One region of the Crystallibacter crystallopoietes genome, then DNA from elsewhere that is predicted to be linked to it. Evidence: riboswitches for the same ligand, from Rfam matches in the RefSeq annotation. Region 1 holds a riboswitch; each other region holds the start of a gene.

Region 1 (6,971 bases):
TCTTCGAGGTCATTACCCGACTGCTGTTCCACTCCTTAATCATCTTCTCGATCTACCTCCTGCTGACCGGGCACAACTTGCCCGGCGGCGGCTTCGCCGGCGGACTGCTGGCAGGCATCGCCCTGGCGGTCAGGTACCTTGCGGGCGGACGAGTAGAACTGGCCGAGGCCACCCCGGTCAGTGCGGGTTTCCTGCTCGGCGCCGGACTGGGGATCGCTTCCTTGACCGCCATGGCACCGCTGCTCTTTGGCGGCGAGGTCTTCCAAAGCGCCATCATCCATTTCAGCCTGCCGGTCTTCGGGGACCACAAGTTCGTCACGTCGACCCTCTTCGATATCGGGGTCTACCTGGTGGTGGTGGGCCTGGTGCTCGACGTGCTGCGCAGTTTCGGCGCGGAAGTAGATGAGCGCAGCCAGGAGAAGGCACCAAAACCGGATGAGGGTGTGCCGCAGCCGGCACCGGACTCCATCGAGGAAGGAGTAGCACGATGACGGTGAACATCACGCTGCTCGTGGTCATGGGCGTTCTCGTGGCAGTGGGCGTCTATCTGATCCTCGAACGCAGCCTGACCCGGGTCATGCTCGGACTGATGATGCTGGCCAATGGCGCCAACATCCTGTTGCTGACTACCGGTGGCGCCGCTGGCTTGGCGCCGCTGTACGACGCAGATATTCCTGCGGGGGAATACAATGACCCGCTGCCGCAGGCGCTCATCCTGACCTCCATCGTGATTTCCTTCGCGGTGACCGCGTTCATGCTCGGCATTATCTACCGGTCCTGGGTACTGGGCCGCCAGGACGAAGTGCAGGACGATATTGAAGACCGCCGCGTGGCCAATCAGCCCAGCTTCGACGCCGAGGACGATACCGCCATCCCGGTAGAGACCACCGAGTTTGTCATGCCGGCAGACGCCGATGAACGGCCGGCAGCACCGAAGACCAGAGTTCGGGGACAAGAATGAACGCCGCTAGCCTGGCCCCGCTGGCCGTTGTCCTTCCCTTCCTGGGCGCTGCTTTTGCGTTCATCCTGATCCGCCGGCCGGTTGCGCAACGCACGGTGGCCATCACCACGCTCGCCCTGACCCTGTCCGTCGAACTGCTCATGCTGTGGTCGGCCTGGACCCAGGGCGTGCAGGCCGTGTTCCTCGGCGGCTGGGTGCCTCCGTTCGGCATCTCCCTGGTGGTGGACGAGCTTTCATCCCTGATGCTCGTGATCTCCTCGGCCGTGAGCCTGGCGGTGCTGGTCTACGCATCCGGCCAAGGCATGGCAGATGGGGACGAGGACGGTCCCATCTCGATTTTCCATCCCACTTACCTGATCCTCGTGGCGGGGGTGTCCAACGCTTTCCTCACCGGGGACCTGTTCAACCTCTACGTAGGTTTCGAGATTCTGCTGACCGCCAGTTATGTCCTGATGACCATGGGCGGGACGGGGCCACGTGTCCGGGCTGGCGTGACGTACGTGGTGGTCAGCGTTATTTCGTCGATGCTGTTCCTGCTCTCCATTGCGATGATCTACGCGGCGACCGGCACCATCAACATGGCCGACCTGGCCGTGAAGCTGGGCGAACTGGATGACTCCACGCAAATGATTCTGCACCTGATGCTGGTGGTGGCGTTCGGCATCAAGGCCGCGGTGTTCCCGCTGTCCTTCTGGCTGCCCGACTCGTATCCCACCGCACCGGCCCCGGTTACCGCAGTGTTCGCCGGCCTGCTGACCAAGGTGGGTGTCTACGCCCTGATCCGGACCGAGACGCTGCTCTTTCCGGGGGACCGGATCAACACCTTCCTGATGATCGTTGCGCTGCTGACCATGCTGGTCGGCATCCTCGGAGCGCTGGCCCAGATCGACATCAAACGCATGCTCTCGTTCACGCTGGTCAGCCACATCGGCTACATGGTTTTCGGCCTGGCGATGAGCTCAGTGGTCGGACTGGGATCGACGATGTACTACGTGGCGCACCACATTACCGTCCAGACCAGCCTGTTCCTGGTGGCGGGTCTGATCGAACGCCGCGGCGGCACCTCCAACATGGACCGGCTGGGCGGCATGGCGAAGCTCTCGCCGCTGCTGGCGATCCTGTACTTTGTGCCGGCCATGAACCTGGCGGGCATCCCGCCCTTCTCCGGCTTCCTCGGCAAGCTGGGCCTGCTGCAAGGCGGCGTCGATCTTGCCACCCCGGTGTCGTACACGCTGGTGATCGGCAGCGTCGTCACCTCCCTGCTGACCCTGATGGCCATGGCCCGCGTCTGGAACAGGGCCTTCTGGCGGACGCCGGAGGACGCCGAGCATCCGGATCCGGTGCTGCTGGCCAGCAAGCCGGACGGTTCCACGCTGCGCACCTCCAAGTACGTGACCGACAAGCCCACCGGCCGGTTCTCCGGCAGGGGGACCATCCACCTGCTGCCCAAGAGCATGGTCGGAGCCACCATGGGCCTGGTGGCACTCGGAGTGGCACTGACCGTCTTCGCCGGCCCGCTGTTCCAGCTGAGCGATCAGGGCGCCCGGGCGATGCTCGAGCGCACACCCTACATCGAAGCCGTTCTCGGCACCGGCGCGGCACAGGGGGTTGAGCAATGACCCGTTCCCGGATTCCGCTGCTCGTCGAAATTCCCCTGCTGGTCTGGCTGGTCATCCTCTGGGGCGCCCTCTGGCAGGACTTCAGCGCCGGCAACCTGATTTTCGGACTGCTCATCGCCCTCGCCGTCGTCAATATCTTTTACTTGCCGCCGGTAGAACTTGCCGGACGGCTGAATCTGTGGGCAGCAGCCGTGTTCGTGGCGGCGTTCGTACTGAACGTGGCCAAGGCCAGTTTCGAGGTCTTCTGGATCGCGCTCACCCGGGGACCAAGGACCAAGAACGGTGTGGTGGCCGTCCAGCTGCGCAGCCATTCGGACCTGCTGGTTACCGCCACCGGTCACACCATCTCGCTGATTCCCGGGAGTCTCGTGGTGGACGTGGACCGGTCCACGTCGACGCTCTACCTGCACGTGCTGGACATTCCGGACCCGGACAAGGCGGACCGGTTCCGCGACCAGGTCCGCAGGATCGAGGCCGGGCTGATCCGGGCCATCGGCAGTAAAGAGGAAGTCGCCATGGTCAAAGCGGAGGCAGCAAACCGGCGGAACGGAGGAACCAGTTGAACAGTCCGTTCATGGAAGTTGTCCTGGTGATCGTCACGGTCGTCCTGGCCTTCTCCGCCGCCGTCGCAATCTCCCGCATTGTCAAAGGCCCCTCCATCTTGGACAGGGTGATCGCTATCGACGTTCTGCTGGCCATCGTCTGCGCGGGCCTGATAGCTGACATGGCCGTCCGGAAGCATCAGGCCAATCTGACCTTGGTGATCATCATTTCCCTGATCGGCTTCATCGGCTCAGTCACGGTAGCCCGCTTCGTCATCGACAGGCGGACCCATGAACACTGATTTTGTGCTGGAAATTGCCGCCGGACTCTGCCTGGTCCTCGGGGCGCTTATGTCCCTGGCCGCCGCTATCGGGCTGCTCCGGTTTCCGGACCTGCTCTCGCGGATGCACGCAGCCACCAAGCCCCAGGTTTTCGGGCTGCTGCTGCTGCTGATCGGCCTGGCCCTGCAGCTCCGCAGCTGGGCAGCGGTGCCGGTGCTGATTATCGCCTGGCTGTTCCAGCTGCTGACGGTTCCGGTGTCGGCACACATGGTGGGCCGTGCTGGTTACCGCACCAAGCACCTGCACCGGGAAACACTGAGCGTGGACGACCTGGATGCGGTGGTCCAGAAAGCCGCGGCGGAAGAAGCCGAACGCCGGAAGGCGGATGCCGCGGAAGAGGCGGCGCTGGCTGCCGATCCCGAGCTGGCGGCGGAACTGGACGCCGCCGGGAAGGCTGACGAAAAGCCTGCAGGAAAGCTGAAGGGCGCGTTGCGGATCAAGGAGCCAAAGGAAGCGGCGGCGAAGGCTTCCGCCAAACGCCGCCGCGAATCCTGAAACTGCCCCGGGGACTAGACCATGTCGCGGGTCCGGTTGAAGCGGTTGACTGCCTGCATGGTTCCGCGCTGGGAAAGCACACGGATGATCGCGCTGACAGTACCGGAAATCGCGGCAAAGGCGAGGGTGGCGCGCAGGCTGTTCTCCATGTCGTCGTCATGCTTGGGGGAGTCCTCCCCGGTGACGGCCTTCCACAGGATGTCGATGAGCTTGGCGCCGGCCAGGCCCGCACCGATGCTCACCAACGTACCCAGAAGTTTCAAAACCATACTCATTTGCCACTGCCCTTCGTCGGTAATGTCATCTGCCACCCAGCCTAGCGTTTTCCGGGTCGGCTGCCACCCGCCGTCGTCAGTAGTACACTGGAAGACGCTTGAAAAAGCACACATGACGACAGGGGAGCGTCCGTCACGGTAACCACGGCAAGCAGCGGTACCGGGTCGGGACGCTGAGAGTGCGGCCAGCCGCAGACCCTCGAACCTGCTCCGGTTAGTACCGGCGAAGGGAGTCGAGATCTCAGGGTGTGCCCGGAAAAGCCGGGTTGCCCTCCCCTCCTGAACCTCAGGAGGATTTTCCATGAACACCGTTACACCTTCCCCGCAGGCTGCTGCGCGCAAACCCCGTTACACCTGGCGAGTTGTCGATATTGTCGTGGCGTCCGTGATCGGCGTAGCCATCGGCGTTATCTTCTGGGCCTGGTCCGCCGGTTATTCGGGCATCGCGGTGCTGACCGCGGCCTTCCCGCCAGCCGGCGGGCTCTATGCCGGCGGCTGGCTCACGGCCGGGGTCCTGGGTGGGCTGCTCATCCGCAAGCCCGGCGCGGCGATCTACTGCGAGGTCCTCGCGGCCGCCGTGTCGAGCCTGCTGGGCACGCAGTTCGGCCTCACCGTGCTCCTCTCCGGCCTGATCCAGGGCGTCGGCGCGGAACTGGTCTTCCTGCTCTTCCTCTACAAGAAGTTCAACCTCGGCGTGTCGCTGCTGGCCGGGCTGGGTGCAGGCCTGGCGCTGGCCATCGGCGAGAACATCCTGTGGAACGTGGAATGGGCCACAGACTGGAAGCTCTGGTACACGCTGTTCGCCGCAGTCTCCGGCGTGGTCATCGCCGGCCTGCTGCCCTGGCTGGCGATGAGGGGACTGGCCAAGACGGGCGCGCTCTCGTCCTTTGCCGCCGGCCGGACGGCAGACGTATAGGCCATGGCAAACACTCAAAGCACGACGGCGGAGCGCGGCCGCCCGGCCGCCGTTACCGCCGAGGGATACGGCTGGCGCCATGCCGGCCGCAAGGATCCGGCGGTCAGCGACGTGAGCTTCAGGATCGAGCCGGGGGAGCGCGTGCTGCTGCTCGGCGCCTCCGGTGCCGGCAAATCCACCCTGCTGCATGCCATCGCGGGGGTGCTGGGCGACGAAGGCGAAGGGGACGAAGCCGGCCGCCTGACCGTCGACGGCATGCACCCGGTCCAGTCCCGCGGCCGGACGGGACTGGTGCTTCAGGACCCGGAGTCGCAGGTGGTCATGGCCCGGGTGGGGGACGAGGTCACCTTCGGCGCGGAGAACATGGCCCTGCCGCGGGACGAAATCTGGTCGCGGGTGCGCAAAAGCCTGTCGGATGTGGGCCTCGAAGTCCCGCTGGACCACCCCACCACCGCACTCTCCGGCGGACAGAAGCAGCGGCTCGCACTGGCATCGGTCCTGGCCATGCGGCCGGGAGTCCTGTTGCTGGACGAGCCCACGGCGAACCTGGACCCGGACGGCGTACTGGAGGTCCGGGACGCCGTCGTCGGGGTGCTTGAGCGCACCGGCGCCACCCTGATTGTGGTGGAGCACCGCGTGGCCATCTGGGCGGACGTGGTGGATCGGGTCATCGTGCTGGCGGCCGACGGTGGAGTTCTCGCCGACGGTCCGCCGGCTGAGGTGCTCAATGCCGCAGGTACCAGGGAACGACTGATCGAAGCGGGTGTCTGGGTCCCCGGCTACACGCCCCGGCTGCGCACGCCCGGGCCCCCCAGCGGCCGCGGTAACGGCGGGAGCCACAGCACGCCGGGCACGGGCCTGCTCCGGGCGGCGGAGCTGTCCGTGGCCCGGACCCGCAGGGCCGGGCCGGTAGTCAGTAAGGTCTCGCTGGAACTGGCGGCGGGCGAGGCGCTGAGCATCACCGGCCCCAACGGCGCCGGCAAGTCAACCCTGGCGCTGACCCTGGCCGGGCTGCTGACCCCCGCGGGCGGCAGGCTTGAGGCCGCACCGGAGCTCCGGCGGGGTGCGGCCAGTACGGTGCACAAGTGGAAATCAGCTGAACTCGTCACTAGGATCGGCACTGTCTTCCAGGAACCCGAGCACCAGTTCCTGACCCACCGGGTGATCGACGAACTCGAATTCGGTCCCCGGCGCGTCGCCCGGCTCCCGGAGGACGAGGTGCGCCGCCGCGTTGATGCCATCGCCGAGAGGCTGCGGCTGACCAAACTCCTGCAGGCCAATCCCTTCACCCTTTCGGGCGGGGAGAAGCGCAGGCTGTCCGTGGCGACCATGCTGGCCACCAGCCCGGACATCCTGGTCCTGGATGAACCGACCTTCGGGCAGGACGCGAACACCTGGGCGGAACTGGTCTCGCTGCTCGGCGGACTGATCGCCGAAGGCCACGCCGTGGTGTCCGTGACCCACGACGGCGACTTCACCGCGGCGCTCGGCGGCAACGTCCTGCGCGTGGCGGAGGGAACAGCACAGGTCCAGGCGCGGGTCGCGAGCGGGAGGGCGGCATGAGCCTGGACATCATGACCCCGCGGCTGACTGCCTCGCCCTTCACCCGTGCCAATCCGCTCTCGAAGCTCGCCGCCGTTGCCATGGTCACCGTAGTGGTGATGCTCAGCGTGGACTGGGTGAGCGCCGGCGTGGTGCTGGCCGCGGAACTGCTGCTGCTGCCGGTACTGGGCATCAGCGCCTGGGCATTGTTCCGGCGCGGCTGGCCGCTGGTGGTGGCGGCCGCGGTTGGCGCCTACGGCACGGCGCTGCTGGCGGAGA
Region 2 (6,971 bases), 2.1 Mb from region 1:
GAGTACGATCAGGCCGGTGAAGGTCAGCAGCTGCGGCAGGCGCTCGCCGGACGGCTTGGAGGAGCCGTCACCTGCTGGATCCCGTGGCCCGTAGGTGCCGCTGCCCGCTCCCTTGAACGTGACGTCGCCGGCCTTGCTGCCCACGCTCACAGACATGCGGGCCTCCGCGACCTGCTCGACGAAGTGCCCCACCCTAGTCATGGACAGGCTGCGGCCACCGAGCACCAGGAAGAGCACCAAAGCAATCACCAGGTTGAAGGCGAAGCTCGTCAGGAACAGGGCTGTGGGGCTAAAGGCAAAGCCGGCGTCCGTAATCAGGCCATTGACGATGACCCCGTAGACGGCAATGGGAGAGAAGCCTCCGGCCTGCGCGCCATGGACTACCAGCATGCCCATCATGAGTGGGTTGATCTTGTATTTGGCGGCGAAACCGAGTGCGATCGGTGCCATGATCGCAACTGCTGCCGGGCCCAGTGCACCGACCGCGGTGATCGCGGCCGTGATGATGAACATGACCCACGGGATCAGTGCGATTCTGTTGTCCACCAGCTTCACGGCACGACTGATCAACAAGTCGATGGTGCCGTTGTTCTGTGCAATGGCGAACAAATAGGTGACGCCTACCAGTGTCAGGAAGAGGCCGCCGGGGAAGTTGGCCAGGATGGCGTCAGTGTCCATCCCCAAAAAAACTGCCCCGAGCAGAAAGGCGCCGACGAAGGCGAGTGCGCCCATGTTGATGGGCAGGACTGTGGCGATCAGGAACATCGCCGCCAGAACGATGATTGATAAGACAGGAGCGGACATCGGCGTTCCTCCAGAAGATTTTGTAGTGAAATAACTCACTGGCTCACTGGCCTAGCCTCCTAGACACTGAGTCTCTTGTCAATAGGTGTACTGTGGAGGCAATTCCGATGTGGGGAGGAACGCTATGTCTGAAAAGCCTGTTTCACTGTTGGGCCGGGTAGCTCGGCCAAGGCTCTATGAGCAGTTGATGAAGCAAATCCTGAGTTACGTTGAGTCCGAGCAGTTGGGGCCGGGTGATCACCTTCCGGCCGAGCGTGACTTGGCGGAACAGCTTGGCGTTTCGCGTGCCACGCTGGCGCAGGCGCTCGTGGCTCTGGAGGTGCTCGGCGTAATCAGCGTCCAGCACGGCACGGGCGCGGTCCTGGTCTACCGGCCCAGCATTGCCACTGTGCTTCGGGACTTGCGTGAGCATCAGAACAGGTTGCCCGAGATCGTTGAAGCGCGCAGCACCCTGGAGGTGAAGCTGGCCGCTTTGGCAGCAACGAGACGGACAGACGAGGATCTGGCCGGCATTGAGAAAGCCTTGAGCGTCATGGAAGACGAAGTCGGCAAGGGGGACCGGGGCGCCCACGGAGACGAACTTTTCCATCAGGCAGTAACGGAGGCCGCGCACTCGCCGGTGCTCGCGCAGCTCATGACGTTTATCGCCGAAATGGTTCTCGAAACGCGCCTTGAATCATTAGGACAGCCAGGCCGCCCGGAGCAGTCTCTAGCGTCCCACCGCAAGATTGCCGATGCCATCAAGGCCCAGGACCCGGACCTGGCCGCCGCAGCCATGCAGGCCCACATCGAACTGGTCTCGGACGTGGCGCTGCTCAAGTAAGAAAGCTGCGGAATTTTTTAGTGCAGGTCGAGCACAGGCGGTTCGAAGATCCACGGCTCGGTGGGCAGTTGACCGGGTGAGAACGCCTCGAGTACCTGCTCCAGCGGCCCGGCCGGGAGGCCGACCGAGCGCAGGACCATGTCCCGCACCGTGCCGGGACCAATCCCGGCCAGCGCGAGGGTGCGCAGGGAAATGGCGCCGTCGCGCTTGGCGATCCGGCGGTGATGGGTATTCAACACCAGCGGCACATGGACATATTCGACCGGCGCCAGGCCGAGCAGGGACGCCAGATAGGCCTGCCGGGGCGTGGAACTGAGCAGGTCATCGCCGCGGACCACCTGGTCGATGCCCTGCTCCGCATCGTCGACGACGACGGCGAGGTTGTAGGCCGGCACGCCATCGTTGCGCAGCAGCACCAGGTCGTCGACGACGCCGGTGTACTCGCCGTGCAGCCGGTCGGTCACGGTGTATTCGGTGACCCCGGCGCGCAGCCGGAGCGCAGCGGGACGCTCCTGCCGCCGTCGTTCGCGTTCTGCATCGCTGAGGTTGCGGCAGGTTCCGGGGTAGGCGCCGGCCGGGGCGTGCGGAGCGCTGGGGGCTTCGGCGATCTCCCTGCGGGTACAGAAGCATTCGTAGACCCGACCCGCGTCGGCCAGGGCGGTGATGGCCGCGCGGTAGAGGGGGAAGCGGTCCGTCTGGCTGAGCACGTTGCCATCCCATGTAAGCCCGACGGCGGCCAGATCCTCGAGTACTTTGTCTTCCGCTCCGGCGCGGGCTCGGTCCAGATCCTCGATCCGCAGCAGGAAATCGCGGCCGGTGCTGCGGGCGAAGAGCCAGGCAAGGATGGCGGTGCGCAGGTTTCCTACATGCAGTTCGCCCGAGGGGCTGGGGGCGAAGCGGCCGGCTCCGGCGTCGATAGGAGGCACGGGTCCAGTCTATAAAGCGAAGTCGCCGACGGCCGGGCGGTCCAGTCCCAGATGCTCGCGCAGCGTGCTGCCGGTGTAGGAGGTGCGGAACAGCCCCCTGCGCTGCAGCACCGGAATGACGCGGTCCACAAACTCGTTCAGGGAATCCGGCAGCAGCGGCGGCATCAGGTTGAATCCGTCCGCGCCGCCGGAGGTGAACCAAAGCTCGATCTGGTCCGCCACCTGTTCGGGCGTGCCGGTCATGGTGCAGTGTCCGCCGCCGGCCGCCAGCCTTCCGAGCAACTGGCGCACCGTAGGCTTTTCGGCGTCGATAATGCGCAGGATGGTGGTGTAGCGGCCCTGCGGGCCGGTGAATTCCGACGCCGGCGGGAGGCTTGGCACGGGCGCGTCCAGCTCCCAGCCGCTGCAGTCCTGCTGGATGAAGGTGCCCAGCTGGGCCAGAGAGTGTTCCGTGGGCAGCAGCGCATCGGTTTCGGCCTGCTTGGCCTTGGCTTCCGCCGTCGTTGTCCCGAGGTAAGTCACCAGGCCAGGCATGACGGCAACCTTGTCCGGGTTCCGCCCGGCTGCGGCGATGCGGCGCTTCACATCCGCGTAGTAGGCCTGCGCGCTGGCCAGATCGTAGGCGACGGCGTAGATGCCTTCGGCATAGCGGGCGGCGAGGTCGCGTCCCTGCTCCGAGGCACCGGCTTGGAACAGCACCGGCCGGCCCTGCGGGGAGCGCGGGACGGTTAGCGGGCCGTCCACCAGAAAGTGCTGTCCTGAATGGTGGAGCGGCGCAACTTCGGCCGGATCCGCGTAGTAGCCCTGCCGGTCGAGGACGAGCGCGTCGTCGGTCCAGGAATCCCACAGCCGCTGGGCGACGTCGATGAATTCGGCGGCGCGGTCGTAGCGTTCCTGATGTCCGGGAATGGCCGCCATGCCGTGGTTGCGTGCCTCGGCGTCGAACATCGATGTGACGACGTTCCAACCGATGCGCCCGGCGCTGATGTGGTCCAGCGAGGCCAGCATGCGGGCGGCGTGGAAGGGCGTGTAGAAGGTGGCCGACACGGTACTGACCAGGCCGATCCTGCTGGTGGCCCGGGCCATGGCTGACAGCGCGGTGAGGGGTTCCAGATGCCAGAGCGGCCCCGCGCCCAGGTTGCCGGTTGAGTGCCCGTCGGCGAAGAAAACAGCATCGAACAGGCCTCGCTCCGCGGTTTGGGCCAGCCGCTCGTAGAATGCGATGTCGCCGAGCTGTTCAATGGGCGATTGCGGCCGGCGCCAGGCGGCGCTGTGGTGGCCGCAGCCGAACAGGAACGCGTTGAAGTGCAGTTGCCGCGCCGCCATTAGTTCATCACCAGTCCGCCGTCGACCATCAGGTTCTGCCCGGTCACCGAGCGGGCCCAGGGCGACGCGAAGAACAGTACCGCGTCGGCCAGTTCTTCCGGCGTCGTTACTTTGCGCAGCGGGGTGGAGGCGGCGATCAGGTCGAAGACCTCATCTGGTGTGGCAGCGCTGGCGTCGGTGGTGCGGAGCAGCCCGCCGGAGACCATGTTGACGGTGACGTTGTGCTGGCCCAGGTCCGCCGCCAGCGTCCGGGTCAGCGAGAGCAGGGCCGCCTTGGCGGCCGTGTAGTCGTGGTACGGCACCACCGGATTCTGGAAGAGGTTGGTGCCGATGTTGATGATCCGGCCGAACCGGTGGCCGCGCATGCCGGGAAGTGCCTGCTGAGCGGTGTTCAGCGCGCCGCGCACGCTGCCGGAAAACTGGGTTTCGAACTCGGACCACGAGATATCGGCGGCGTTGGAGCGGGCATCCCCGTTGAAGGAGAAATCCGCCAGCGCGTTATTGACCACCGTGGTTACTGCGCCGCCGAAATGGGCTTCGGCACGGCTGAACAGCTCCGCCACCTGCCCGGCATCGGTGACGTCCGCACGAAGAGCCAGGGCCTGTTCCGGCCCGAACTTGGCGGCCAGCTCCTCGGCTGCCGAGCCGCTGTTGCGGTAATTGATGACTACCCGGGCGCCGGCTTCCGCGAAGGCTGCGACGATCCGAGCGCCGAGGCCACGGCCGCCGCCGGTTACCAGTACGGTCTGTTCTGCGAGCTGCATAGAGGTTCTCCACCTTGAATAAGGCGAAAAGATGGGTGCAGCGCACCGCACGGCAGCCGCTGCATGACATCCCTTCGCTAGTACGAACTAGATCAGGTTCAACGGGTTTACTCTCAGCCCCGAAAGGGGCACCCCGTGTCACTGCGTGCGAGTCTACCTGCGCGAGCGGGTTACTGCAGCAACGCCACCTCCAATCGGTCTATGAAGCTCGACGTCGTTACGCCCGGTAGTCCATCACCACTTGAGAAGGCGGTCCCTGAGCCAGCATCTCCTTGGTGACCCCATGGAGCTCGAGAATTTTGTCCTTGAACCAGACGTCGAAGGGATCATCCGAGCCGGCCAGCATGCTGAACCCTCCGGCGACGCTTTCGCCCTCATGGAACAAGGCGGCAAAGTCTCCTTCGGGCGACTGGACCAGGCCGATCACTTCGCGGCTGGCCCCGAGGCGCTGCCTGGACTTGGCGAAATCGTCCTTCCGCGGACCGTTGATCTCCTCCACGAAAGCTCTCCACGCTTCAAGCTTCCCGGGCAGGATGGGCACAAACCAAGTAATACATTCCATGACGGATCCTTCTTTTGCTGCTGCAGGGAACTCATGGTGCGAGCCGGTGTAGGGCTCATCGTAGGCCTGGCCCGGGAAGGCGGACACCCTCAAACTGAGGGGACGCAGCGGAGATCGGCGCGCCGTAGCCGGGCGGCCAGGAGCCGGTCATCCTGAAGCGGGCTGCCGAGGTCGTTCCCGGTCGCCGCGGTCCCTGTTCGGGAGGGCTAATCTGGAGCGGTGATCATCGTCCTTGGGGCATTGATGGTTTTCCTGGGCCTGCTCTGGTGGGTCCTTTCCCTCCTGCTGCCGGATGGGATCGCGCTGATTGGAACCGTGGTTATTGGCGGAGCCGTGGTTGCGGTGCTCGCGTTTGTGTACCTGAAGTCAGAGCGCTTCGGTCGGCCGGAGGAGCGGGACTACAGCCGCCGGTTCCGGACCGTCCTGCGGGAAGCCGGGCGTGCCGGCCGGTACGAGGAGATCTGGGCCGTCACCCGCAGGGAAACCGCCGATCAGGACATGGCATTGTTTATTGCCGCCGACGAGCAAGGGCACCCTCGACGGATTCATCGCCGAATGGGACCAGGCGCTGCGGCACGGTAGGCAGGACGAGGTCTTCCGAGAGCGCCGGCGCAGCTGAATAAATCTCCGCCGGCTGCCCGGCGTGGTTGCCGTCCCGGCTGGCTCAATCCTCCAGGTAAGCCGGGGTGAAGAGCAGATTCAGACCTTCGGCAATGGTCGGATGGGTGATGACGGCGTCCCGTACCGCAGTGAAATCCAGGCCGGCCAGCATGGCCATCTGGACCACGGCGATGGCTTCGCTGGCCTCGGTGCCCAGCAGCGCCACGCCCAGGATGCTGCCGGTCTTCCGGTCCAGCACGGCCTTCCACACGCCCTCGGTCTGGCCCAGTGTGCGGGCGCGCGGGATGGCGGCAACCGGCATCTTGGCGATGCGCACCTCGTGGCCGGCCTCGCGGGCCTGCTGCTCCGTCAGGCCGACCCGGCCCAGTTCCGGCGTGATGAAGACGGTGTAGGGAATGAGCCGTCCCTCAGTAGTGCGGGCCTCGCCGTCGCCATGCCGGGCGGCCAAATTCGCTTTGAGGATGCGGTAGTCGTCGTAGGAAGCATGCGTGAACTGCGGGGTTCCGGCAGCGTCGCCGGCAGCCCACACGCCGTCGGCTGCCCGCAACTGCTCGTCGACCCCGATGAAGCCGCGGTCGTCCAGAACCACGCCAGTAGCTTCCAAATTGGCGCCGTCGGTCATGGGTTTCCGGCCGAGCGCCACCAGGACGTCCTTTCCGCTGAGCGTTTCGCCGTTGTCAAGGGTGACGGTGACGGAGCCGTCCGCAGCGCGCTGGATCGCTTCGGCAGCGGCGCCGAGGCGGACGGTGATGCCGGCGTCGATAAAGGCCTTCTTGACCGCGGCCGACACGTCTTCGTCCTCGCGGCCCAGCAACTGGTTCCCGCGCTGGACGATCGTCACATCGACGCCGATGGTGTTGAGCAGGTCCGCAAATTCGCAGCCGATGTAGCCGCCGCCGAGGATGACAATGCTCTCCGGCAGCGACTCAAGCTCGAGCAAGGTATTGCTGGTCTGCACCCGGGCCTCCGCCAGCCCGGCGATAGGCGGCAGCGCCGGCTCGGTGCCGAGATTAACCACGACGTCGGTGCCGCGCAAAACGCGGGTGCCGCCGTCGTTAAGGTCCACATGCACCGTTCTGGGCCCGGTGAATTTCGCTTCACCCAGGATGAAATCCATGCCGGAATCGGTGAAGCTGCTGAACTGT
Region 3 (6,971 bases), on a different replicon from region 1:
TGACGGCGGTGGTTGTCCCCCGGCCCATCGCTTGGGTCTCCAGCACCTCGGCCGAGGGCGTGGACAACCTGGCGCCGCATTCGTTCTTCACGGTGGCGTCGGTGAATCCACCGATCGTCCAGTTCACCTCCGTGGGCGAGAAGGACTCGTTGCGCAACATTCGGGCGACGGGCGAGTTCGTGGTCAACCTGGCATCGGTCAGCTTGATGGCCGAAGTGAATGCGACGGGCACGAATTTCGATCCGGAGGTCAGCGAGTTCGATGCGGCCGGTGTGATGCGGGAGCCGAGCCTAACGGTGAAACCGCCGCGGGTGCTCCAGTCCCCGGTGGCTCTGGAGTGCAAGCTCCACCAGCTGCTGCCGATGGGTGACTGCACGCTGGTTTTCGGCAAGGTCATGCATGCGACGGTGACGTCGGAGGTGCTGGACGGGACGCACCCGCGGATCGACCAGTTGGAGCCGCTGTCTAGGCTCGGGCTGGACGAGTGGGGTGCGCTGGGCGAAGTCCGGGAGATCAAGCGGATCCGCAAGTCCGAGTGGCCCGGGCACTTCCGTCCCGGTTCTGCCGAATAGGGCGCGTCCGACAACGGTGCGCCGGGATCGGCCCACCGTTGTCGTACTTGCTCTCGTCGCTTTGGCTTAGCCGATACCGAGTTGGACGAAGACGAACCAGACGAGCAGCGGCACGACGAAGATCATCGCGATCGCCCAGAGCAGCAGTGCGCGGAAGAACATCCGCTCGTCCTTGGGCTCGGCGCTGGCCATCAGCAGGGCGCCGCTGGTGGACATCGGGCTCACATCGACCACAGAGGAGCTGATCGCGATCGCTGTGACCACGCCGATCGGGGTCAACAGCGGGTCCATGGCGATCGGCGTGACGATCGGGCCGACCACGCCGAGGGTTCCCGTGGTGGAGGCGAAGGCCGAAACGATGCCGACGACGTAGCTGGTGACGAGCGCGGCGAGGGAACTGTTGCCCAGTCCGGCAATACCGGCCTGCAGCTCCGCCAAGGCACCCATTTCCTCGAGCATGCCGACGTAGGTGACGATACCGGTGACGAGGATGATGGCCGACCACGGCATGCTCTCGACGGCCGGCTTCTGCACGCCGGAGTTACAGGCGATCAGGGCGAGGGCGACGACCAGCGAGGCGACGCCGACATCGAGGGCGAAGACGGTAGTCAGGACCAGCAGGGCGCCGATGCCGACCAGGGTGAGGACACGGATCGGGGTGGCAGCGACCTTCTGGGGCCGCACCTTGCCGCCGTCAGTCGCGACCGCCGCCGGTGCGGGGACAGTCAGGACCGCTGTGCCGCGGCCGGCTGGCGTGGTCCCGCCAACACCCGTCCCGTAGGCAGGGCCGGCGGAGACGCCGCCCGACGCCTCGCTGCGGGCGGCCCGCTTCTTCATGATGCTTTCGATCAGCAGGTAGGCGAAGACCGCCAGCACTACATTGAAGAGGAAGCAGTACACGTAGAGCTTGAGCGAGTCCCCGGAGGCCCCGGCCTCATCGAGCATGACATTGGCCAGCACGCCGAACGGGTTGACCGGCGAGAAAGCGCCCGCGTTGGCGCCTTGGACGATGACCAGGCCCATGGACAGCGTGCTGATGCCGAACCGGCTCCCCAGAGCCAGGCCCACCGGGGCGACAATGGCGATGGCGGCCGGGGTGAACGCGCCGGCTGAAGCCAGGGCGGCGGTGAGCAGGAACATCAGCACCGGAACCAGGAACCGGCGGTTGCCTGCGAGCAGTTCGGCCCAGTAGGCCAGCAAGTCAATCGTGCCGTTGATTCGCACGATCGCGAAGAGCAGGGTCGCCCCGACCAGGATGAAGAACAGCCCGGAGGGGAACTGCGCGATCACGTCCTTGATTGACAGCCCGGCCACGATGGTGCCGACGCCGAAGGCAGCCACGATGGCGATGAGGCCAGCATTCAACCGGGTGAAGGAGCCGATGGCGAACGCCGCGATAAGTACGGCGAAGGCGATGAGCGACAGTGACATGGCGGTATCCTTTAGACTCGCGCAGGCAGCTTGAGGGGGACGCCGGACAGCAGGCTGCCGGCGCCGCTGATCGAAGGCTCGTGGCCCAGTGCCTTCAGGATCTCATAGGCGGTTGCCGTGGCAGCGGTAATGACCGGCAGACCCAGCTCGTCCTCGACGGCCTGGACGGCAGGAAGCGACGGCATCTGCACACAGGCCGAGAGGACGATGGCGTCCGCGCCTTCGCGCTTGAGGTTGCGGGCGATCTCCGGCAGGTTCTGCGGGTCCAGGCAACCGACAGCGAGGTTATCGGCGACTTCGAGGCTGACGGCGTCGAGGACCTCAATACCCGCTCCCTCGATGTACTCACGGACCATCTGGGTCAGCGGCTTCATGTACGGGGTGACCATGGCAACCTTCCGGGCGCCCATCTCCTGCAGCGTCCGGACCAAAGCACCGGCGCTACTGGTAACGGCGGCGGGGTGGCCGTTGTCCTCGGCAGCCTTGGCGATTGTTTCCTCGGAACCGACATGCGCGTTGGGCCCCTGGGCCATCACGGCCACCAGACAGGCATAGGCGATTGCATCGACGTCGGCATCGGACACTGCCGCGGCACAGCCGGCGGCCTTGCCCACCATGGCCAGCAGCTCTTCCTTGTTGACGTTCTTCATGCCCGCACGGGCCGAATGGAAGGTGTACTTCTGCCCGGTGGCCTCGGACTGGCGGCGGAACAGCTCCGGCAGTTCGGTCTCCATTGTGGTGTTCGAGCTGGGAACGATCAGGCCGATGCGGGACAGGCCGGCCTGCTTCGGCGCGGGAACGGTTTCACAGGTGATGTCAGGGGTACTCACGAATTTCTCCACAGTGCTAGGACTCTCAAAAACCCACTTCGCGGGATCGCAACCCATCATGCGGGTTACTGCCGTAGAATGTCAACTGGATCACATTCAGCGAGGGGGGGGGGGCAGGCCGTTCCCACCGGCGGTCTGCAAACGAAGGAGCGATAAGATGGCGAGGCAGCAGACAGCGGACACCAGAGGCAAGGACAAGGGATTGGCAACGGAGAGTAACGCCGGATCATCTCCGATCCTGGTCCTCCACAAAGTGACGCAGATCCTCGACTGCTTCTCTATCGAATCCCCCGAACCAACTCTGCAGGAGATCATCCGGAAGACCGGGCTGCCTTCAAGTACCTGCCAGCGCCTGGTGCAGAGTATGCTCCACGAGGGATTCCTGGACCGCGACGGCGACCGGTACCGGATCGGAATCGGGCTGGTACGCTGGGCCACCCCCGGAACGCTAGGCCTCGACGTCGTACGTTTGGTCAAGCCCATCCTGCAGAAGCTGCGCGACGAGACCGGCGAAAGCGCCTCCTTCTACATCCGCGACGGCGTCTACCGCACCATCGTGGCGGTCGCCGAAACCCGCCACGTTGTCATGCGGCCGTTCATGGTCGGGCAGGTCATGCCCATCCACGCCGGCGCCGCCGGGAAAATCTTCCTCGCCTACGACCCGGACGCGCGAAACGCCATCGCCGGCTCCGTGCTCGCCAAGTTCACCCCCGCTACGCCGGACAGTCTCGAGAAACTGGACCTTCAGGTCGCGCAGACCCGGAAGCTGGGTTTCGCCGCAGCCTTCGGCGAGCGTCACAGCGACGTCGGTTCCATCAGCGCGCCCGTCTTCGACCATGCCGGCCAGCTCGCCGGCGCGCTCGGACTTGGCTTCCCCACCCAGCGGATAGGCCCTGCCGACGCCGAACGGCTTGGACCAGTTGTAGCGCAGGCAGCGCGCGCCGCAAGTGAGTCGCTCGGCTTCATCACACGACAGGCGCAGTAGGCCAACGACGGGCACCATCACCGCTGACGCGTCGGCCTCCGCAGCACCGGATCGGCGCGGGGCACGCCTCCGGCCGGAACGCTGTCGGGTGTGGTGTTAGGCTCCGGGTCCGCGATATTTCGTGAACGCCGATAACGGCGCATAAGTCGGCCTAGGAAGTGGCGCCAAGGCAGCTGCGTGTCATGACTCCGGCAATTGCTCCCCCGCCCGAAACCAGTTTCGAAGAGAACCCGGTACGGTCGCCATCGGGCCTTGGAGGAAGTCATCGCTGACGTCGTCTGTCGGCTTCGCCCCGCACTGTTCGGGATAGGTAACCGGTGTACTGATGTCCGCGGGCTCTCCGTCTGCTTGGATTCATAGGCCGGTGGAAATCCTGGATGACCTGCAAGAGCAGTCATCCAGGCTCAGGCCACGGCCCTTTGGTAGGCGTCGACGATTTCGGCTGATATCCGGCCCCGCCCGGGAACCTGAAAGCCCTTACCTTTCGCCCCTTCACGGATCTTCCGGGCCTCATCCCGCCCGTTTGCTGCCGGCGCGGAACGGGAAGTGCGCTGTCTGGAAGCAGCCGCAGTGGCCTTGCGCCCGGCGCTGATGTACTGGTGCAACACGTTGCGTACGGCGGCGGCCTCATCGGTTGACAGGTCGATTTCGTAGTTAATGCCGTTAAGTCCGAATTGCACGGTTTCGTCGGCCGGCCCGCCATCCAAGTCCGATACCAGAACGATCTTGATCTGCTGCGCCATGCCGGATGGACTCCTAAATAGTGCGAATAGTTGTCCCCGCTTAATCATTACGCAGATCCTCAGCGCCCATGAAAGCATGCAGCGCCGCTGTACGGACGTCTGGGGGGAATCATCACAACCCCGGCATGCCGCCCGGCAGCCGTTCAAGAGCCGGTTCAGGCGCGCACTGTTGTCCCGACGTGACCGTCCGGAATCAGGCAGCCGCCCGGACAGAAGCAGCGGTCTCGGTGCGGTCTCCCACGGCCTAGGCACGGGCCTTGTTTCTGTCGGTAGGCCTGCCGCTGCTATCCTCGTGTGTATCCACACGGGAGCCCTGTTGCAGGGGCTGAGATCAGGCTGATGCAGCCTGCGACCGTCGAACCTGTCCGGGTAATGCCGGCGAAGGAAGTGAAGATCAATCATGAACGATTCGTTCCACCCTGCCCACTCGCTTCAGTACGTCTCGGGAGCGGACCCGGAAATCCGGGTTCCGGTGACCGCGATCGCGCTGGACGACTCCCCCGGCGGGCAGCCGAATCCGTCCCTGCAGGTCTACCGCACCACCGGCCCCGGCAGCGATCCAGTGGTCGGCCTCCCGCCGCTCCGGGAAGGCTGGATTGCCGGACGGGCCGATACCGAAAGCTACGGCGGGCGGGGCCGCGACTTGCTCGACGACGGCCGCGCCGCGGCCCGCCGCGGAGCCGCTTCGGCCGAATGGCGAGGTGCAAAACCCAAGCCGCGCCGCGCCGCCGGCAGCCGGACCGTGACCCAGATGCACTACGCACGCCACGGCATCATCACCGAGGAGATGAGGTTCGTCGCCCTGCGCGAGAACTGCGACGTCGAACTTGTCCGCTCGGAGCTCGCAGCGGGACGGGCGATCATTCCGGCCAACATCAACCACCCCGAGTCCGAACCGATGATCATCGGCAAGGCCTTCCTGGTCAAAATCAACGCGAACATCGGCAACTCGGCCGTGACCAGCTCGATCGCCGAGGAGGTGGACAAACTGCAGTGGGCGACCCGGTGGGGCGCCGACACGGTGATGGACCTATCCACCGGCGACGACATCCACACCACGCGGGAATGGATCATCCGCAACTCCCCCGTGCCCATCGGGACCGTCCCGATCTACCAGGCGCTGGAGAAGGTCAACGGCGAGGCCAACGCCCTGACCTGGGAGATCTACCGCGACACCGTGATCGAACAATGCGAGCAAGGCGTTGACTACATGACCATCCACGCCGGAGTGCTGCTGCGCTACGTACCGCTGACAGCCGAGCGGGTCACCGGCATCGTCTCCCGCGGCGGCTCCATCATGGCCGGCTGGTGCCTGGCGCACCACCGGGAGAACTTCCTCTACACCCACTTCGACGAACTCTGCGAAATCTTCGCCCGCTACGACGTCGCCTTCTCCCTGGGCGACGGACTCCGTCCCGGTTCGGTAGCCGACGCCAACGACGCCGCCCAGTTCGCGGAGCTGGACACCCTCGCCGAACTGACCAAGCGCGCCTGGCAGTACGACGTGCAGGTCATGGTGGAAGGCCCCGGCCACATCCCGCTCCACCAGGTCCGCGAGAATGTGGAACGCCAACAGGAACTGTGCAACGGAGCTCCCTTCTACACCCTCGGCCCGCTGGTCACCGACGTCGCTCCCGGCTACGACCACATCACATCAGCCATCGGCGCCACCGAAATCGCCCGCTACGGCACGGCGATGCTCTGCTACGTCACTCCCAAGGAACACCTTGGCCTACCCAACAAAGACGACGTCAAGACCGGCGTCATCACCTACAAGATCGCCGCCCACGCCGCGGACCTCGCCAAAGGGCACCCCGGCGCCCGGGAGCGCGATGACGCACTGTCCAAGGCACGCTTCGAATTCCGGTGGCGTGACCAGTTCGCCCTGTCCCTGGACCCGGTCACAGCCGAAGCGTTCCACGACGAAACCCTGCCCGCCGAACCGGCCAAGACCGCCCATTTCTGCTCCATGTGCGGGCCGAAGTTCTGTTCCATGAGGATCTCCCAGGACATCCGCGACCAGTTTGGCAGCGCCAGCGAGCAGGAAGCCATCGCGGGCATGAACGCCAAGTCCGTCGAATTCCTGGAATCCGGCGGCAAGGTCTACCTCCCGGCACCGGCCATGCCGCGCACCTAAAAGTCCGGCTTCCACGCGGCCGCCGAAGCCGCGGCCGTGTCGAAACCCAATGCGAGGACACGTAATCCCGTGGAACCGGAGGAACATGCCGGGCTTCTTCAAGAGTCAGGCCACCGGCAAGCTCCGATAACGGCGCACATGTCGCCGCCTGGCTGGATCGGGGTCGGAAAGATCCGCAGGGATCGGGTTTAGCCGGTTTCCGGAACCGGTCCGGCCACAACCGCCGGGCCTGCATCACGGTTACACCGCGGCCGCTTCAGGTGCGGCCGCGGT

Evidence for each region. Region 1 has a riboswitch for thiamine pyrophosphate ahead of AC20117_RS02960 (ECF transporter S component). Riboswitches for the same ligand answer to the same signal wherever they lie in the genome.
Region 2: linked by a shared signal. The riboswitch ahead of AC20117_RS12900 (3-oxoacyl-ACP reductase) and the one ahead of AC20117_RS02960 (ECF transporter S component) in region 1 are both predicted to bind thiamine pyrophosphate.
Region 3: linked by a shared signal. The riboswitch ahead of thiC (phosphomethylpyrimidine synthase ThiC) and the one ahead of AC20117_RS02960 (ECF transporter S component) in region 1 are both predicted to bind thiamine pyrophosphate.

Annotation. Positions count from the first base shown of each region.
Region 1 is NZ_CP018863.1:615,115-622,085, reverse strand. It holds gene AC20117_RS02995 (Na+/H+ antiporter subunit A) at 1-491, shown strand, start outside; gene AC20117_RS02990 (Na(+)/H(+) antiporter subunit C) at 488-961, shown strand; gene AC20117_RS02985 (Na+/H+ antiporter subunit D) at 958-2,580, shown strand; gene AC20117_RS02980 (Na+/H+ antiporter subunit E) at 2,577-3,143, shown strand; gene AC20117_RS02975 (MrpF/PhaF family protein) at 3,155-3,424, shown strand; partial or broken gene mnhG (monovalent cation/H(+) antiporter subunit G) at 3,414-3,791, shown strand; gene AC20117_RS02965 (DUF4235 domain-containing protein) at 3,974-4,270, opposite strand; TPP riboswitch at 4,345-4,483, shown strand; gene AC20117_RS02960 (ECF transporter S component) at 4,536-5,150, shown strand; gene AC20117_RS02955 (ABC transporter ATP-binding protein) at 5,154-6,713, shown strand; gene AC20117_RS02950 (energy-coupling factor transporter transmembrane component T family protein) at 6,710-6,971, shown strand, end outside.
Region 2 is NZ_CP018863.1:2,741,405-2,748,375, forward strand. It holds gene AC20117_RS12880 (SLC13 family permease) at 1-804, opposite strand, end outside; gene AC20117_RS12885 (FadR/GntR family transcriptional regulator) at 929-1,627, shown strand; gene gluQRS (tRNA glutamyl-Q(34) synthetase GluQRS) at 1,645-2,553, opposite strand; gene AC20117_RS12895 (LLM class flavin-dependent oxidoreductase) at 2,563-3,879, opposite strand; gene AC20117_RS12900 (3-oxoacyl-ACP reductase) at 3,879-4,643, opposite strand; TPP riboswitch at 4,696-4,789, opposite strand; gene AC20117_RS12905 (hypothetical protein) at 4,861-5,205, opposite strand; gene AC20117_RS12910 (hypothetical protein) at 5,425-5,787, shown strand; gene AC20117_RS12915 (dihydrolipoyl dehydrogenase family protein) at 5,870-6,971, opposite strand, start outside.
Region 3 is NZ_CP018865.1:36,877-43,847, forward strand. It holds gene AC20117_RS22180 (flavin reductase family protein) at 1-572, shown strand, start outside; gene AC20117_RS22185 (SLC13 family permease) at 639-2,003, opposite strand; gene AC20117_RS22190 (maleate cis-trans isomerase family protein) at 2,015-2,833, opposite strand; gene AC20117_RS22195 (IclR family transcriptional regulator) at 2,991-3,818, shown strand; gene AC20117_RS22200 (histone-like nucleoid-structuring protein Lsr2) at 4,223-4,561, opposite strand; TPP riboswitch at 4,856-4,965, shown strand; gene thiC (phosphomethylpyrimidine synthase ThiC) at 4,962-6,698, shown strand.